4 regions of the Parageobacillus sp. G301 genome follow, and region 1 is predicted to be linked to each of the others. Evidence: riboswitches for the same ligand, from Rfam matches in the RefSeq annotation. Region 1 holds a riboswitch; each other region holds the start of a gene.
What was found. A riboswitch is a leader RNA that binds a small molecule or an ion and turns the genes downstream of it on or off. The one in region 1 is predicted to bind S-adenosylmethionine.

Region 1 (4,556 bases):
ATCAACCGTATTTTTGAAGGAACGAATGAAATTAACCGTCTATTAGTTCCTGGAATGTATTTGAAAAAAGCAATGAAAGGCGAACTGCCGCTTCTTCAAAAAGCGCAACAGCTTCAAGAAGAATTAATGATTCTTATGCCGGAAGAAGTTGGTGACGGCGTACTTGAACAAGAAAAATATTTAGTACGCAACGCGAAAAAAATCGCATTAATGGTGACGGGATTAGCAGCACAAAAATTCGGTCCAAAATTGGAAAATGAACAGGAAATTTTAGTAAACATTGCCGACATTGTTGCGAATATTTACGCGATGGAATCTGCTCTGCTTCGCACAGAAAAAGCAATTAAAAACTCCGGAGTAGAGAAAAACAAACAAAAACTTCTTTATACGCAAATTTTCTGCCAGGAAGCGTTTAACGAAATCGAGGCGCACGCGAAAGAAACCATTATCGCAGTAGAGCAAGGCGATATGTTGCGTATGATGTTGGCCGCTTTGCGTAAATTGACGCGCTATACTCCAATCAATATCATCGCGAAAAAACGTGAAGCGGCAGCGGCGCTCATTGAAGCAGAACGTTATATTGTGTAATAATGGAAAGTACCAGGTTTTATCCTGGTACTTTCGTTTGCAAAGGATGGTGCAATATGTCGTTAACCTTTTATTGGTATCCAAAGTGCGGCACATGCCGAAAAGCGAAAAAATGGCTCGATGAGCATGGCATCACGGTGCAGGAAGTACATATTGTCGAAAAACCGCCGACAAAAGAGGAATTGACAGAACTTTATCGCAAGAGCGGGCTTCCACTGAAAAAATTTTTTAACACAAGTGGTATGAAATATCGCGAGTTAGGGTTAAAAGATAAAGTGAATACTGCTTCGGAAGAGGAACTTCTTGAGCTTCTTGCTTCCGATGGCATGTTGATCAAGCGCCCGATCTTAACGGATGGAAATCATGTCATCGTCGGATTTAACGGAGAGCAATACGAAAAATTCTTTAAACAAATGTAACGAATTCAGTGAGTTTTTTGGCAAAATCGGTTATTATTAAAAAGAATACAATATTAAAAAGAATATAAATTAATGGAGGGGTGCGATTATGAATACACCGAAGGAATTACGCTATTCAGAAGAACATGAGTGGGTGCGTGTCGAAGGAGATAAAGTGCGCATCGGTATTACTGATTTTGCACAATCGGAGCTAGGTGACATCGTTTTTGTTGAATTGCCAGAAGTAGGTGCAGAAATTACAGCAAACGAGCCATTCGGCAGCGTCGAATCAGTGAAAACTGTTTCTGAACTTTATGCGCCAATTAGCGGTAAAGTAGTAGAAGTGAATGAAGAATTAAATGATAATCCAGAATATGTGAATGAATCACCGTATGAAAAAGCATGGATGATCGTTGTCGAGCCTTACGATATGAGCGAGATCGACAATTTATTAACAGCAGAGCAATATGAAGAAATGGTAAAAGAAGGATAATAATAGACCCAATCACCACGGTTGATCACGCGAACGATGGGCACCCTATACATAAAGAGGTTTGCAAAGGGTGCCCGTATGGCAGCGGAAACAAAGTATTAGAACATGATTTAATATGAGGGACATGTTTCTCTGTCGCAAGTTAGCAACAAAATAGACGAATTGATAAGCAAATAACCATCACCGTTGGACCAGATCAACAGTATGTCGATTGCGACGGTGAGGCTGGTTGGGGTCAAAAGCAACGGTGCTATGCCGTTGCTTTTCTTCTTTATTTTGCAAAAACGACTATAGCCTCGTTTCCTTTCCTTATCCATGTGGAAACCATCGTACTGTTTTTCCATATAATAAATGAATGACATTTTCAACTAATCAGGTGATAATAATGATAGAAATCGAAAAAGTGATTATTGTGGAAGGGCGTTCCGACAAACAAAAAATTGAAAACATTATTAATGAACCAGTTGAAATTATTTGTACAAACGGGACGATTAGTGATGCCAGACTGGAAGAACTGATTGAGGAGCTCTATTATAAAGAAGTGTATATATTAGTGGATGCCGATGAAGCGGGGGAAAAATTACGAAAACAGTTTCGCCGTGAATTTCCTGAAGCGGAACATATATATATTGACCGAATGTACCGTGAAGTAGCTGCAGCGCCGAATTGGCATATTGCCCAAGTATTATTACGCGCAAACTTTGATGTCCATTACGATTATTTATTAAAAAGGTGAAAGCAGCAATGAAAAAATTAGAGTTACCAGAAATAGATGACATTATTAATAAAAAAGATATGGCTTGTCTTTATGTATATACACCGATGTGCGGCACTTGCCAGCTTGCGGAGCGGATGCTCCAGGTTGTCGAAGAACTATTTCCGCATATTCCATTTTACAAGACCGATATTAATTATATGCCAGAGCGTGCGGTTGCATGGAAAATTGAAAGTGTTCCATGCCTTCTTTTATTTGATCGCGGCAATATTGTTAAAAAATTATACGCGTTTCATTCTGTACCGTATTTATACGAAACAATAAAGGAAATGTTGCCTCAGAATTAGAAAAATGAACAGATGTTGTTCATTCTCTCCTCCCCTTAAAGTTGACAGCGCAAGAACTAAAATAAACGGTTATTTGACTTCGTTTGACATATTTCTTGGGAAATGATGAGAATATTGCCTATTTTCCAGACGATTTGTCGAGATTTTTATAAAGGATTCTCCTTTTTTTTATGGAAATGAATGAAGTGACAGGATAATGGGGGAGGCGGGTATAAAATGGATATGCGTGAATTAGTAGGACAGCTTACAGAACGAATTCAAAAATTAAATCATTTATCACCGATTTTACCAGAAGAAGAGTTATACGTTCAGTTTGAATGTGAAACAGAAACAGCGGTTGTTGCGATTTCTAAATATAAAATCGGTCAAAAGGAAAAGATAGATGAACGTCGGCTAGTGACCATTCGAGGATCGAAAGAGGCGCTGGAATCATTGATAAATGGAAGGTTAAAATTACAACAACAAATTCGGCTTCGAGAAGTGCACATTTCTGGAAGTTTCCGTCATATGTTGCTTCTGGAGTCTCTGTTTCATTTGTCAAAACCGTATCGCTATGTTTGCTAAATACCATATTTCTTTATTTTTAATTTTTATAAAAAAATGAATTGACAATTAAGAATAATAATAGTATTATTCAGAAAAAACGGTATATATCATTCTTATCAAGAGAGGTGGAGGGACTGGCCCAATGAAGCCCGGCAACCGGTTGTTTCAACACGGTGCTAATTCCAGCAGAGCGAATTGCTCTGAGAGATAAGAAGAGTGCATCCCCCCTCTCTTCTTAGAAGAAGGGGGTTTTATTATAAAAGGTAAAGGGGAGAGAGTTTCAATGAGTGAAAAACAATACCGTTTCGAAACAGTAGCCATTCATGGCGGATTAAAGCCTGATCCTGCCACTGGTGCGCGTGCGGTTCCTATTTATCAATCGAACGCCTATTTATTTGCCAATACGGATCATGCTGCGAACCTTTTTGGTCTAAAAGAAGAAGGATATATTTATACACGCATTCACAATCCTACGGTTACCGTATTGGAAGAAAGGGTGGCACAGCTGGAAGGCGGAGTGGGCAGTCTTGCTCTCGCCAGCGGAATGGCCGCCATTACACTGGCCATTTTGAATATCGCCGGAGCTGGGGATGAAATTGTATCGGCATCTACGTTATATGGCGGTACATATAATTTGTTCGTCAATACATTGCCGAAATACGGAATTAAAACCCACTTTGTCGATCCGTCTAATCCGGAAAATTTCCGAGCAGCGATTACACCAAAAACGAAAGCAATTTTCGCCGAAACGATTGGCAACCCTAGTTTGCACATATTAGATATTGAAGCGGTGGCGCAAATCGCTCGTGAAGCGGGAATTCCGCTCATTATCGACAACACATTTGCCACTCCTTATTTGTGCAGACCAATTGAACATGGGGCGAATATCGTGATCCATTCCGCCACAAAATGGCTTGTTGGGAATGGGACGACCTTAGGCGGCATCATTGTTGATGGTGGTAATTTTGACTGGAATTCGCCGAAGTTTCCAGGATTTATTACTCCTGATCCAAGCTATCACAACATTGTGTATGCTGAGGCGTTTGGGCCTGCTGCATACATTGTCAAAGCTCGCGTGCAGTTGCTCCGCGATTTAGGTCCAGCGATTAGCCCATTTAATGCCTTTCAAATTCAGCTTGGTCTTGAAACATTGCATGTACGTATGAAAGAACATATTGCGAATACAAGAAAAATCGTCGAGTATTTAGATCGTCATCCAGCGATAGAGTGGGTGCTTTATCCAGAACATGACAGTCATCCAGCAAAAGAACTGGCGAAAAAATATTTGCCAAAAGGAGCTGGTTCCATCGTTGTATTTGGCGTAAAAGGCGGCAGAGAAGCAGGAGCGAAATTGATCAACAGTGTAAAATTATGGTCGCATGTTGCCAACGTTGGCGACGCGAAAAGTTTAATTATCCACCCGGCAAGCACCACACATCAACAGCTAAACGAAGAAGAACTAAAATCAT
Region 2 (4,556 bases), on a different contig from region 1:
TGTGTCACCTTTTGAACCACATGGTACTTATCGATCACAATCGAAGCAGATGGAAACAGAGCACGAACCGCCTTGTGATAGGGTTCCCACATGTCAAGAATCACGGTTTGCACCATTTCTTTCGACAGGACGTTTTGATTCAACAAGTTGATGGCGGAGTCACATTGGCGGTCGGCATGCAATCCCATGACCGATCCTGCTTTGGCATCCATCAATACGGTTTCATACTGATGTCCCTTTTTTACCGCGGTTTCATCTAAGCTAAGCACCATCCCTTCTGGAGAAGAGGCCTCCATCGCTGCTTGGCGCTCTTTTGCTTTTTTCGATGCGATGGAGTAATAAATGCGTTCCAATGTCGTATATGGGATACGGTGCTTTCAGCCTTCACAAAGTTCATACAAGTACTCGCAACATGATTGGTGTAATGTTGGTTTGGTGGAATCGATTCGAAAGAGGCAGAAAACACTTGGAAACAATTCCAGCATCGATAACGCTTCACCTCTACGAACAAGTACACCGGTTGACGGAAAATCGCTAAATCCCGTACTTTTCGTGTCCGTCTGTCATGGACAGTGGAAGTAAGAAACCCACAATGTGGACAACGTTCTTGTGTCTCTGTTTTCTCCACATGAATCGCATAACCATAGGAAAGAAGTTCTTGTTTAACAATTTGAATTCTGGCAATCCTAGTGATATAGAAAGCACTTGCGAAGCCTCCTTATGTTTGTTTCATCGCTGACATTATTGCCAGGATTTCGTTAATGCTTTCTCTTTTTTATCACTAAATCACAAAATTTGGTGATGAACCTATTTTTTATTACTCTCTTCTCTTAATTTATTTTTGTGAAATATTCATAAATTATATTAGAAATGTTTAATGTTGAACAAGTCAACCAGCTTATTAAAGAAAGATTTCAACTTTGCAAAATTATTCACTAATATACTCTTTTTTCGATCATAAAAAATAGAATCGCTCCATTTGGTGAAAATGAAAGCTGACTCAACATCGCTCCAAGGGATGCTTTGAGTCAGCCCCTTTCCTTTATACCGCTTTATTCGCTTGTAAGTCTGCCTTTACTTCTTTTTGTGTTTTTAATTTTGGAAAGTCAAACACAATCGCGATCATGCCACAAACTCCAATTAAGAATGGGTAGAACGAATACTGCAAAATACTTAATGGTGAAATGGAAGCAACACCTGCTGCCACAAGCATTTGCGCACCATATGGGATGAGCCCCTGGAAACAGCATGAGAAAATATCCAATATGCTGGCAGATTTACGCGGATCAATGTCATATTGATCAGCAATGTTTTTTGCAAGTGGACCAGCAATTAAAATGGAGATCGTATTGTTTGCTGTTGAAAGATTTGTTAAGCTCACTAATCCCGCGATGCCGAATTGTGCCCCTTTTTTTGACTTTACATTTCTTGTTACTAATTGAAGTAAATAATCGATTCCACCGTTATGTTTAATGACTTCCACCATACCGGAAATTAAGATCGCAAGCAATGACAATTCCTGCATTCCGGCGACCCCGTCACCGATGGCTTGAATGAGGCCCATTGCACTGTAGCTTCCATCAAGAAGACCGATGATTCCTGCTAATAAAATACCGCCTGCTAACACGACTAGTACATTAACGCCCATTAATGCTGTTATTAATACACCAAGGTAAGGTAAAATTTTCATCCAATTAAAAGATTGATTCGTAATTTCCGCTTGCTCTCCAGCAGTAATGGCCCAGAAAAGAACGATGGTGATGATTGCCGCTGGTAAAACAATGAAAAAGTTCACCTTAAACTTTTCTTTCATTCTTGTATTTTGTGTACGAACTGCCGCAATCGTTGTATCAGAGATAAAAGATAGGTTATCTCCAAACATAGCACCGCCAATGACAGCTGCCATAGATAATGCCAAAGAAATATCGGTTTGTTCACTAATTCCGACTCCAATCGGCGCTAACGCTACAATCGTTCCCATGGACGTTCCCATCGAAATGGAGATAAAACATCCAATGACAAATAAACCGGCTATTAATAAATTTTGCGGAACAACGGAAAGAGCCAAATTAACCGTTGATTCAACAGCCCCCATTTTTTTAGTTACTTCCGAAAATGCTCCTGCTAATAAGAAAATGATGACCATTAACATGACATCGGCATTTCCAGCCCCTTTTGTGAACACTTCCACTTTCTTCGTTAAAGACTCTTTCCGATTCATCATCAACGAAATACTTGCCGCAATCAAAATTGCTACAATGACTGGAAATTTATAAAAATCGCCTGTAACCACGCCTGCACCAATGAACAACACTAAAAAGATCACAAACGGAAATAACGCAAATAGATTGCCTTTTCTTAACTCCACTCTTTCCACCTCATTTTATGTTTTTTTGAAGGAGCTTTCCACTTAGAGAAAAGGCCTCTTCTTATCTGAACATAAGAAGAGGCCTTATACGTATCTATATAAGAAACCCTTCTTATCTTTCAAGCACAATGCTTGCTGGATTTGGCACAGCACTCGAAAACGAGTCCGCTGCCGAGACTTCTTCGGGCCAGTCCCTCCGCCTCTCTAGATAAGAAGATGAGCGGTTGTATTTCGTTATATAAAACAAATAAAAGATTACAACATATTCATCTATTGTGCAATACACTTTGATAATGTCTTATTTTTAAATAATTTTAAATAAATCTTAAAATTATACTTGTGTAACATTAATAATATGCAAAAATCCCGTAGCAAAACGCCACGGGAAAAGAAATCAAAAACTCTATTCTGGTTTATAGATTCCATATTTAATAATCTTAAGATATTCATTCAGTTCCCTTATCAAAGACTCCACACCACTCATGACATCCATTTGCTTATTTTTGTATATAGCCATATACTTATTAGACAGCTGTTCGGCAATCAACATGGTCATGCGGATCACGGTATCCACGGAAATATCCTCTCTAAGTTTTTCCGTTTGGATCAGATCTTTAATATAGACATGCTTCAGCAAAAAATCTTCCTGATAAGCTTCGTAATGTTTCTTAATAATTTCTTCCATTTCCTTCTTTACTGCCACTGGAGGATTAGTAAAGGCATCCGTAATAAACTGAGTTTCTTGGAGATACTGAACCGTTAGTTTTTGTTTCAACAGGACGATTTCTTTGATCCTTTCAAAGAAATCATCAGATTGGATTTTTTCCATTTCTTCCATTGCTAGTTCCGTCAGAAAGTCCTTCACATAATTCACTAAATAAAGGTATAAGTTTTTCTTGCTCTTAAAATAATGAAAAAGTATTCCCTTGGAAATTCCCGCCCGTCTCGTAATAACATCTGTAGAGGTCTTTTCATAACCATTCTTCACAAATTCCTCGATGGCCACTTTGATGATCAAGTCTTTTTTCTCTTTAGGCTGCTTTTCAAATGCTGAATACAATTTTAACACCTCTAATTTCATTAGACTGCAATATCTTTCTTTTTATATACCATATATGAAGCGAAGATACTAATCAAAATAACCGCAGCCATAATAAAGATATACAAAGGCTCAATCTCGTTATCATTAATAATGGAGGCGGCGTCCACATATTTAAACGGGCTTATATATTTTAGGAACTCTAAGTCTTCCGATATCCCTGCCATCACATTCATAAAGTAGGCAGCTAGGACAATCCCCAGTGAGATCGAAAGGATGTTTCTTGTTTTTTTCATCATCGACGACAACATAAACGCAATTGCACCGAACGTCAAATGAAGCAATATCGTTGCGGCGATTAATAAACTAAATGTGTCTGTCGGAACATCCGGGTCTTTTGCAAATTGAAATCCAATGATGCTTGCTACGGCTGAAACTACGTTAAAAATCAAAATATTTACCAAAACGGCCAGAAGTTTTTCTGTTACGATTCGGCTTCTTGTGACAGGCTTTGACAACAAAAATTCAATCGTTTTTTCATTTTCTTCTTTGGCCAGAATATTGGATGCAAAGATTGCCGAGTATATGCTTCCTAACAGGGTGGTCATCATATAAATTTCTACCCCGTAAAAACCCATCAAATCTCCCATGTTTAACTCATTCATTCCGAACGCTTTTTTAATCGATTCCGGATAGGCCTCAAGGAGTTTGGTCATTTCTTTTTGCTGCTCGGCAAACTGAGGATAAATACTTAACGTCAATAAAATAAGCCCGCTGAGCACGATGCTCCAAATGATCAATGATTTTAAATTTCGCTTAAACTCTCTCTTAAAAATCATTTTCGATCCTTCCCTCACTTTTCATAGTAATGCATAAATACTTCTTCAAGAGTCGGTTCTCCGATTAATAGATCCTTAACCGGCAGAGTATTTAATTTATGCAGAAGCGCCTTCATATCCCCGCTGTAAAGCAGTGTCATTTCATTGCCGTTTACCTCTTTCTTAACTACTCCTTCCAGATTGAAGTCGATTGGTCCCGATTGGTCAAAAGTAATCGTGATATTTTTCAAATTGTTCTTTGTGAGATTTTCAATCGTTTCTACTTTAATAAGCTCCCCTTCCTTAATAATAGCGACCCGATCACACATTT
Region 3 (4,556 bases), on a different contig from region 1:
CGATCTTGCCTAGACCGTTATCGATCGTGCGAAATCTGCCGGCACCAATCGGTTTTTCCCCATCGTACAAAACAAAATGCATCGCTTCTTGCTCAAATTCATCAATTTCTTCTTCTTCCGGAACATGCTGCTCTTCGATAAATACGATTCGTCGAACAAGCAAGGCATCTTTGTATAAAGATGTATCATTTTTTGTTCCGATTGCTACGTTCATATTACTCTTGTTCCTTTCCTCCAACAAGAAATGTTTCATATACTGTCCATGAGCCGTTTTCCAGTTGATATAGAAGGTGGAAGCGGTCAACCGTTTCTTCAAAATGAACGTTTTGCATCCGTAATTGTCCGTATACATCAGCATATTCAGCGTTTGGCAAATCACGGCCGATGGTAATATGAGGGACAAATACGTATTCTGACTTATCAGCAAGGATTCCGCTGTGAAGCCGTTCATGGAGACGCTCGAGCGTTTCGTTCGGCTCCACTTTTAAATAAATAACATTGCTTGCCGGATAAAATGAGCTAAACTTTGTCACTTTTAACGGAATGACATCTGTTTCAGCGGCGATTTTGCGCAGTTCCTTCACAATTTCTTTAATTTGCTGGTCGTCAGCTTCAAAAGGCTCTTTTAAGGTTAAATGCGGCGGAATGAGGGCGTAATGGCTGTCGTAGCGCTTTCTATAGGAATTGGCAAAATCTTGTATTCGTTTCGAAGGAAATAAAGCAATACCATATTTCATAAAAACCCCTCCTTATGATAAGTAGTACTTAATTATAACAAAATTCCGAAAAACATAGTAGTGTTTACAAAGAAAGGATATGCGCGATTGCACGCGGAACGTCAGGCTGCCAATATGTCCATGCATGACCGCCATCAAATTCGTTGTATTCGTACAAAAATCCTTTTTGAATAAACGCTTCACGCGCCTTCCGATTTGGAGTGATAAAATCGCGCACGTTTCCGTCCGTCGTTTTCACTGCTGTTTCGTTTGTGCCCACCGAATGGTAAATTTGCAATAATGGCGGTTCCGAAAATTGTAAAATTTCCTCGATGATTCCTTCATCGATATATGGCGACTGCATCGCAATTTTTCCAAATGTATGCGGATACAATAATCCTGCCATTAGTGATACAGTGCCGCCAAGGGAATCGCCGATGAGCGCGCGTCCTTTTCCGATTTGGTACGTAGGAAACGTTTGATCTAAAAACGGAACGAGCTCATGTGCTAAAAAACGCAAATAACGGCTGTTTTTCTTTCCGTTTGGATGATATTTCTCATAGCGGTCCTTAACATCGCGATATGGAATTCCGATGACAATGGTGCGGTCAATCTCGCCGTTTTCCATCAGTTGTTCAATAACGCTTTTTATTTTCCCGTACATAAAATAATCTTTCCCATCCTGAGCGATAAGAAGAGAATACTTATGAAGCGGGGAAAACGAACTTGGCAAATAGGCAAGCAGCGTTATTTCCTCATCCAGCTCATCACTATAAATAGTGTAATCACGCATTGTCCCTTTTTGTAATGCCATGATGGATCCTCCAATAAAAACAGATTCACCTGTTATTGTAACATATTTTTGTAAAAACATGTTAACAAACACAGCGGATTATGATGAATATTTACATAAAAAAGCGCCGGGAGTTTTTCCAACGTATAAAAACAACATATCAATTTGAAAAATTTTAAAAATTCCTTGCAAACTCACAATAAATGAGGTACATTTTTAGTAATCAGAAAAAATGAATAGTGAAGGATGCATTCTTATCAAGAGAAGTGGAGGGAACTGGCCCTATGAAGCTTCAGCAACCAGCCAATTTTTGGCCAGGTGCTAAATCCAGCGAATTGAATTTTTTCAATTCGGCAGATAAGAAGAAGCACTGATCGACGTATGGAAAAGTCTTCTTCTTAGAAGACTTTTTTTATTTTATAGAAGAGGGAGAGATACAGATGGAGAAAATGGAAACGTTATTGGCGCAAATCGGAAACCGCAGTGACACGGTCACAGGAACGGTCAATCCGCCCGTCTATTTTTCGACCGCGTACCGTCATGAAGGAATCGGGAAGTCTACCGGATTTGACTACATTCGTACCGGCAATCCGACGCGGAAAATCGTCGAGGAAGCGATCGCAAAGCTAGAAGGAGGAGACCAAGGCTACGCGTTCAGCTCGGGCATGGCGGCCATTCAGACGGTTCTTGCGTTATTTGAAAGCGGGGATGAATTTCTCGTTTCCTCCGATTTATATGGAGGTACATATCGTTTATTTGAACGCGGCTGGCGAAAATACGGCTTGTCTTTTCATTATGTAGATTTTCGCGACATACGATTAGTAGAGAACTACATCACCGAAAAAACAAAAGCGATTTTTTTAGAAACACCGACGAACCCGTTAATGCAGGAAACGGACATTGCTGAAGTGGCAAAATTTGCGAAAAAACATGGACTGCTTCTCATTGTCGACAACACGTTTTACACACCAGTTTTTCAGCGTCCGATCGAGCAAGGAGCCGATATCGTCATCCATAGTGCAACAAAATATTTAGGAGGCCATAACGATGTGTTGGCAGGTCTCGTCGTTGCGAAGGGGGAGGAACTTTGCAAGCGGCTCGCGGAATATCAGAACGCAATTGGCGCTGTGCTTTCACCGTTTGATTCGTGGCTGCTTATTCGCGGCATGAAGACGCTGGCGCTTCGGATGCGACAGCACGAAGAAAACGCGAAACGAATCAGTGAATTTTTAGCGGCGCATGAAGATATTACTGATGTATTATACCCGGGAAGAGGCGGCATGTTGTCGTTCCGCTTGCGCGAAGAAAAATGGGTCAACCGCTTTTTGCAAAGTTTACGATTAATTACATTCGCCGAAAGTTTAGGTGGAGTCGAAAGCTTTATTACATATCCAGCAACGCAAACACATGCCGATATTCCAGAAGAAATCCGCATCGCCAACGGTGTCTGTAACCGGCTGCTTCGTTTCTCTGTCGGCATCGAGCATGTCGAAGATTTAATTTCTGACTTATCGCAAGCGTTAAAAAGTATGAAAGAGGTGTAGGGAGATGGAACAACACGTATCTTTTCAAACGAAACTGCTCCATAATAAATGGAAAATGGATCCTCAAACGGGAGCGGTCAGTGTGCCGATTCAGCACGCTTCCACGTTCCATCAATTTGATTTTGACACATTCGGCAAATATGATTATAGCCGCTCAGGCAATCCGACGCGCGAAGCGTTGGAAGAGACGATTGCGGCGTTAGAAGGAGGGGTGCGCGGTTTCGCCTTCTCATCCGGAATGGCGGCGATTTCCACCGCTTTTCTCCTCTTGTCCAAAGGCGATCATGTGCTTGTGACGGAAGACGTTTACGGCGGTACGTACCGAATGATTACCGAGGTATTGAGCCGCTTTGGCATTGAATATACGTTCGTTGATATGACGGATTTGCATGAAGTAGCTTCCCATATTCGCCCGAATACAAAAGTCATTTACGTTGAAACCCCATCGAATCCGCTTTTAAAAGTGACCGATATTCGCGGGATTGTGAAGCTTGCGAAGGCAAATGGCTGTTTAACGTTTTTAGATAATACGTTTATGACTCCCGCTCTGCAGCGTCCGCTCGATCTTGGTGTCGATGTCGTCCTTCATAGCGCGACGAAATTTTTATCGGGGCATAGCGACGTTGTTGCCGGGCTTGCTGTTGTAAAAGACGAGGAACTTGCCAAACAGCTGTACAAATTGCAAAACTCTTTCGGAGCGGTGCTCGGCGTCCAAGACGCATGGCTTGTGTTGCGCGGATTAAAGACGCTGCACGTCCGCCTCGAACAATCGTCGCAATCCGCGCTTGCCATCGCCCGTTATTTAGCAAACCATCCAAAAGTGGAAGAAGTGTATTATCCAGGGCTTACGTATCATCCGGGCCATGCGATTCAGCGCTACCAAGCATCAGGCTTTGGCGCGGTATTATCGTTCCGCCTTGCCGATGAAGAAGCGGTCCGAACGTTTGTAAAGCATGTTCGCATCCCCGTATTTGCCGTCAGCTTAGGAGCAGTCGAATCGATTTTATCGTATCCTGCCAAAATGTCACATGCGGCGATGCCGAAAGAAGAACGGGAGCGGCGCGGCATCACGGACGGCTTGCTGCGTCTTAGTGTCGGCCTTGAAGCCGCTGACGATCTAATTGCCGATTTCGAGCAAGCACTGTCATATGTCAAAGAAACATCATCATCCACTGTTTCAGCACGATAAAATAAAAAGGTATGCGCCAAAAGAAGCTGCCTCGCGCATACCTTTTCGTTTATTCTGTCAAATGAAATGTCTCTGCTGATAATATAATCATGTGATCAAAGGAATAAATATAGAGCGCTAAATAACATAATGATGTATTGAAAGCGGGGATTTACGATCGTTCTTGCCCTATTGCCTGTACGCGACAATGCTGTATAGAGATTAACACCCAAAATCGCTAGATGAAAATTTTTTAAAAAAGTATTTGACAAAGATCAGGCATATCCATATAATAATAGATGTGTTCAACAGAATATGATTCCGTAGCTCAGCTG
Region 4 (4,556 bases), on a different contig from region 1:
CTAGTGAAAAATCATATATCGTAAAAATCAAAATGTAAAGTAAAATTTTTTCGAGGTGAATGTTCATGACGATAAAAATCGCATGTCTTCAGCTAGATATCGCTTTTGGCAATCCTAATGAAAACGAACGGCGCGTTGAAAGAGAGATAGAAAAAATTTCAAAAAATCACCCAGATATTATCGTCCTTCCTGAACTATGGACGACTGGCTATGACTTAACCAGACTCGATGAGATTGCCGATGAGGGCGGTATGCGTACAAAAGCGTTCATTCAAAAACTTGCCAAGTCGCATCATGTCAATATTGTCGCTGGATCAATTGCCAGAAAAACAGATCGCGGCGTCACCAATACGATGTACATCGCCGACCGAAACGGCATCATCGTCGGCGAATATAGCAAACTCCATTTGTTCCAGCTGATGGATGAACATCTTTACTTACATCCAGGGGAAGAAATGGGATTGTTCACATTAGAAAACACTCGATGTGCAGGCGTCATTTGTTATGACATCCGCTTCCCAGAATGGATTCGCGTCCATGTGGTCCAAGGGGCGGAAGTGTTATTTGTCGTCGCCGAGTGGCCGCTTCCTCGTCTTTCGCATTGGCGTACACTGCTTGCGGCGCGCGCGATTGAAAATCAATGCTACGTCATCGCGTGCAATCGCGCTGGAAGCGATCCAAACAATGTCTTTGCCGGTCATTCGCTGGTGGTTGACCCATGGGGAGAAATCATTGCAGAAGCAAATGAAGAACCTTGTACGTTAATGGCACAAATCGATCTTCAAAAAGTAAGAGAAGTGCGAAAACAAATCCCGATTTTTGCGGACCGCAGAGCTAACGACTACATCGCTGCAGAAAAAAATTTTTTAAAAAAGAGTTGACAAATCATTTCGTGACCATGTATGATTCGTATCAAGCATAAAACTTCAAAATTGCCAACATAACGAAAATTAAAAAATTGAATATGCTGACACACTCTTATCAAGAGTTGGCTGAGGGAATTGGCCCAATGAAGCCCAGCAACCGACCGTAATACTATCGTGAGATAGGGCGCACTTTTTGGCGCCGGAAGTTCGCTACTTCCGCAGGGCACGGTGCTAAGTCCAACAGAAAGACTCGTTCTTTCTGAAAGATAAGAGGTGCGAAGATATGGAATCTTCAAGCCTCTTTCTATGCAGAAAGAGGCTTTTTAATTTACATGAAGGAGGAGTTTTACATTATGCCAATTTCTCATCCAACGGTTTATGAACCATTAACGGAACAAGGCGCAATCTCTTTGACGGTCCGTCTCGGTCTTTTTCCGGAAGGAACACCGCTTGCCTGCCGCGAAATTGGCGACGGCAACTTAAATCTTGTTTTCCGTGTTGTCGATCAGCAAACAAAGAAAGGAATTATCGTAAAACAAGCGCTCCCGTACGCAAAAGTAGTCGGTGAAAGCTGGCCGCTCACATTAAAACGCGCTGTTATTGAAAGCAATGCGCTGCGCACATTCGCAAGCTATGTTCCGCAATACGTGCCAAAAGTATACTATTCCGATGAATCTTTGGCAATTACCGTTATGGAAGATTTATCTCACTTGCAAATCGCCCGCAAAGGGTTGATTGAAGGAAAAACATATCCACTTTTATCGCAACATATTGGCGAATTTATCGCAAAGACATCGTTTTACACTTCCGACTTTGGCATGAATCAACAAGAAAAAAAACAATTAGCGCAAAGTTTTGTTAATCCGGAATTATGCAAAATTACCGAAGACCTTGTATTTACAGATCCGTTCTTTAATCATGAAACGAACAACTTTGAAGACGAGCTTCGCGATGATGTAGAAGCGCTTTGGAACGATGATAAACTCCACTTAGAAGCGGCCAAACTAAAGCGCAAGTTTTTAACCGAAGGAGATGCGCTCATCCACGGTGATTTGCATACCGGAAGCATTTTCGCCAGCGATGAAGAAACGAAAATCATTGATCCAGAGTTTGCGTTTTATGGCCCGTTCGGTTTTGACATAGGCCAATTTTTCGCAAACTTGCTGTTAAATGCGTTGTCCCGCCCAGAACAACAACAAGAGCCATTATTTGCTCATATCGACAAAACTTGGGATGTATTCTCGACAGTCTTTTCCGATCTTTGGCGCACTCACAATGTAGAACCATATGCAAAAACAGAAGGATTATTAGAAGACGTGCTGCATCACACGTTTGCTAACGCGATCGGCTTTGCCGGATGTGAAGTCATCCGCCGCACGATTGGGCTAGCACATGTCGCTGACCTTGATGGCATTGAGGATAAAGAGGAACGCTTACAAGCAAAACGTTATGCCCTTCGTCTTGGCAGAAGCCTCATTTTGCAACGTGAAACATTATCTAGCACTAAAGAAATCCGTTCCCTTTTCGCACAAACAGTGCTTGCAGCAACGAATTAACACAATGAAAGGAAGAACCATAATGGCAGAACCATTCGCAATCCCGCGCTCTGTGGAATGGAACGACACTCATATTACAATTTTGAATCAACAAAAGCTACCATTAGTGACGGAATATTTGGAATTAAAAAATATTGAAGATGTATGGGACGCAATCGCCGCGTTAAAAGTACGCGGCGCACCGGCGATCGGCATTACGGCTGCTTACGGCCTCGCTCTTTCTGCACAGCAATATGAAACAGAATCACTGGAAAAATTTAAAGAGCACGTGCGAAAGGACCGTGACTACTTAGCAAGCTCTCGGCCAACCGCAGTGAACTTGTTTTGGGCATTAGATCGGCTTGTTTCCAGCATCGCCCACGTTTCCTCTGTTAACGAAGCAAAAACGACGCTCATCCATGAAGCGATTCGCATTCAAATTGAAGATGAAGATGTATGCCGCCGTATCGGAGAACATGCGCTTTCCTTATTTCAAAACGGCGACCGCGTTTTAACCATTTGCAATGCTGGTTCGATCGCAACCGCCCGCTATGGCACTGCGCTTGCTCCGTTTTATTTAGCGAAAGAAAAAGGGATGAATCTTCATGTTTACGCGTCGGAAACTCGTCCGGTCTTGCAAGGGGCAAGATTGACGACGTGGGAATTGATGCAAGCGGGGGTAGAAGTCACTCTTATTACCGACAATATGGCAGCGCAGACGATCAAGGCGAAAAACATTACCGCTGTCATTGTCGGCGCCGACCGAATTGCCGCCAACGGTGACACTGCCAACAAAATCGGCACCTTTGGACTGGCGCTGCTCGCTAAAGCGTTTGGCATTCCATTTTATGTCGCCGCGCCATTATCGACCATTGATTTAGCAACCAAAACAGGGGAAGAAATTCCGATTGAAGAACGCAATCCAGAGGAAGTGACGCATATCGCCGGAACGCGAATCGCTCCAGAAGGCGTAAACGTTTATAATCCAGCGTTCGATGTAACACCACACGACCTTATCACGGCCATTATTACCGAAAAAGGGATCATCCGCGGCAATTATGAAACTGAACTGCCAGCACTGTTTGCAAAGGAGGATCGCCATGAAGCAATTTAGACTTAACTATTTAGTCGCATTCCTTTTTTCCATTATCGTCATCCTTAGCGGCTGCATGAATGAACAAGACGCCGTCAGTTCGAAACCGGCTAAACAAGAAAACAGCACGGCCGAAGAAGCAAGCGAAACAACAGCTGCAACAACCGAACAAGCAGATATCCCTGAAGAATTAAAAAAACCAATAAAAATTGCCGCCATTATGCAAATGTCGATCGGCACGTTTTCTTCTCAGTATATCGCTGGCGTAAAAGAACAAGTGCAAAAATTTGGCGGCGAAGTGCAAATTTACAATGCGGATAACGACTTAACGAAAATGGCTTCCTATGTCGAAACAGCCATTACGCAAAACGTCGATGCGATTCTATTAGATCACGGGCGCGCTGATGCGTTGGAAGGTCCGGTGAAAAAGGCAGTCGAAAAAGGCATTCCTGTTGTCGCATTCGATAATGATTTAAATATCCCAGGCGTAACAGTGATTGACCAAGATGACTACAGCCTTGCATGGAAAACGTTAAAAACGTTGGCTGAAGACTTAAACGGCGAAGGAGACATTGTCACCATTTGGGTTGGCGGATTTACACCAATGGAACGTCGTCATGTGATTTACGATGCGTTTAAAAAACGCTATCCGAACATCAAAGAAGTGGCGAAATTCGGTACGGCCAGCGCCAATACCGCTTTAGACACACAAACGCAAATGGAAGCGATTTTGAAAAAATATCCGAATAAAGGCGATATTGACGCAGTGTTTGCGACTTGGGATGAATTTGCCAAAGGCGCAACGCGTGCGATCGAGCAAGCGGGGCGCAATGAAATTAAAGTATATGGCATCGATTTAAGCGATGAAGATTTGCAAATGATGCAAAAGCCAAATAGCCCTTGGGTCGCTACAACGGCAACAGACCCAGCCGAAGTCGGGCGCGTTCAAGTTCGCTTTGCGTATCAAAAAATTGCTGGCGAGAAAACGCCAAACATTTATTCACTAGAACCGCATTTAGTCAAACGATCCGATTTGCCTAACCAACAAGTTTCGATGAATGA

Region 2: another riboswitch for S-adenosylmethionine. It lies ahead of QSJ37_RS04110 (Na+/H+ antiporter NhaC family protein); the one in region 1 lies ahead of QSJ37_RS11500 (O-acetylhomoserine aminocarboxypropyltransferase/cysteine synthase family protein).
Region 3: another riboswitch for S-adenosylmethionine. It lies ahead of QSJ37_RS07080 (methionine biosynthesis PLP-dependent protein); the one in region 1 lies ahead of QSJ37_RS11500 (O-acetylhomoserine aminocarboxypropyltransferase/cysteine synthase family protein).
Region 4: another riboswitch for S-adenosylmethionine. It lies ahead of mtnK (S-methyl-5-thioribose kinase); the one in region 1 lies ahead of QSJ37_RS11500 (O-acetylhomoserine aminocarboxypropyltransferase/cysteine synthase family protein).

The regions. Positions count from the first base shown of each region.
Region 1 covers NZ_BSDB01000002.1:561,481-566,036, forward strand. The annotation lists gene QSJ37_RS11465 (acyl-CoA dehydrogenase family protein) at 1-588, shown strand, start outside; gene QSJ37_RS11470 (arsenate reductase family protein) at 645-1,007, shown strand; gene gcvH (glycine cleavage system protein GcvH) at 1,096-1,479, shown strand; gene QSJ37_RS11485 (toprim domain-containing protein) at 1,865-2,215, shown strand; gene QSJ37_RS11490 (thioredoxin family protein) at 2,224-2,541, shown strand; gene QSJ37_RS11495 (SCP2 sterol-binding domain-containing protein) at 2,758-3,105, shown strand; SAM riboswitch class I at 3,198-3,301, shown strand; gene QSJ37_RS11500 (O-acetylhomoserine aminocarboxypropyltransferase/cysteine synthase family protein) at 3,371-4,556, shown strand, end outside.
Region 2 covers NZ_BSDB01000001.1:796,537-801,092, forward strand. The annotation lists partial or broken gene QSJ37_RS17925 (transposase) at 1-705, opposite strand, end outside; gene QSJ37_RS04110 (Na+/H+ antiporter NhaC family protein) at 1,043-2,368, opposite strand; SAM riboswitch class I at 2,478-2,583, opposite strand; gene QSJ37_RS04115 (TetR/AcrR family transcriptional regulator) at 2,772-3,449, opposite strand; gene QSJ37_RS04120 (ABC transporter permease subunit) at 3,449-4,246, opposite strand; gene QSJ37_RS04125 (ABC transporter ATP-binding protein) at 4,261-4,556, opposite strand, start outside.
Region 3 covers NZ_BSDB01000001.1:1,393,074-1,397,629, reverse strand. The annotation lists gene QSJ37_RS07095 (GNAT family N-acetyltransferase) at 1-214, opposite strand, end outside; gene QSJ37_RS07090 (YjcG family protein) at 216-737, opposite strand; gene QSJ37_RS07085 (alpha/beta hydrolase) at 802-1,530, opposite strand; SAM riboswitch class I at 1,761-1,873, shown strand; gene QSJ37_RS07080 (methionine biosynthesis PLP-dependent protein) at 1,950-3,053, shown strand; gene metC (cystathionine beta-lyase) at 3,058-4,242, shown strand; tRNA gene QSJ37_RS07070 (tRNA-Val) at 4,539-4,556, shown strand, end outside.
Region 4 covers NZ_BSDB01000001.1:1,351,143-1,355,698, forward strand. The annotation lists gene QSJ37_RS06860 (carbon-nitrogen family hydrolase) at 66-881, shown strand; SAM riboswitch class I at 976-1,139, shown strand; gene mtnK (S-methyl-5-thioribose kinase) at 1,220-2,422, shown strand; gene mtnA (S-methyl-5-thioribose-1-phosphate isomerase) at 2,445-3,515, shown strand; gene QSJ37_RS06875 (sugar ABC transporter substrate-binding protein) at 3,502-4,556, shown strand, end outside.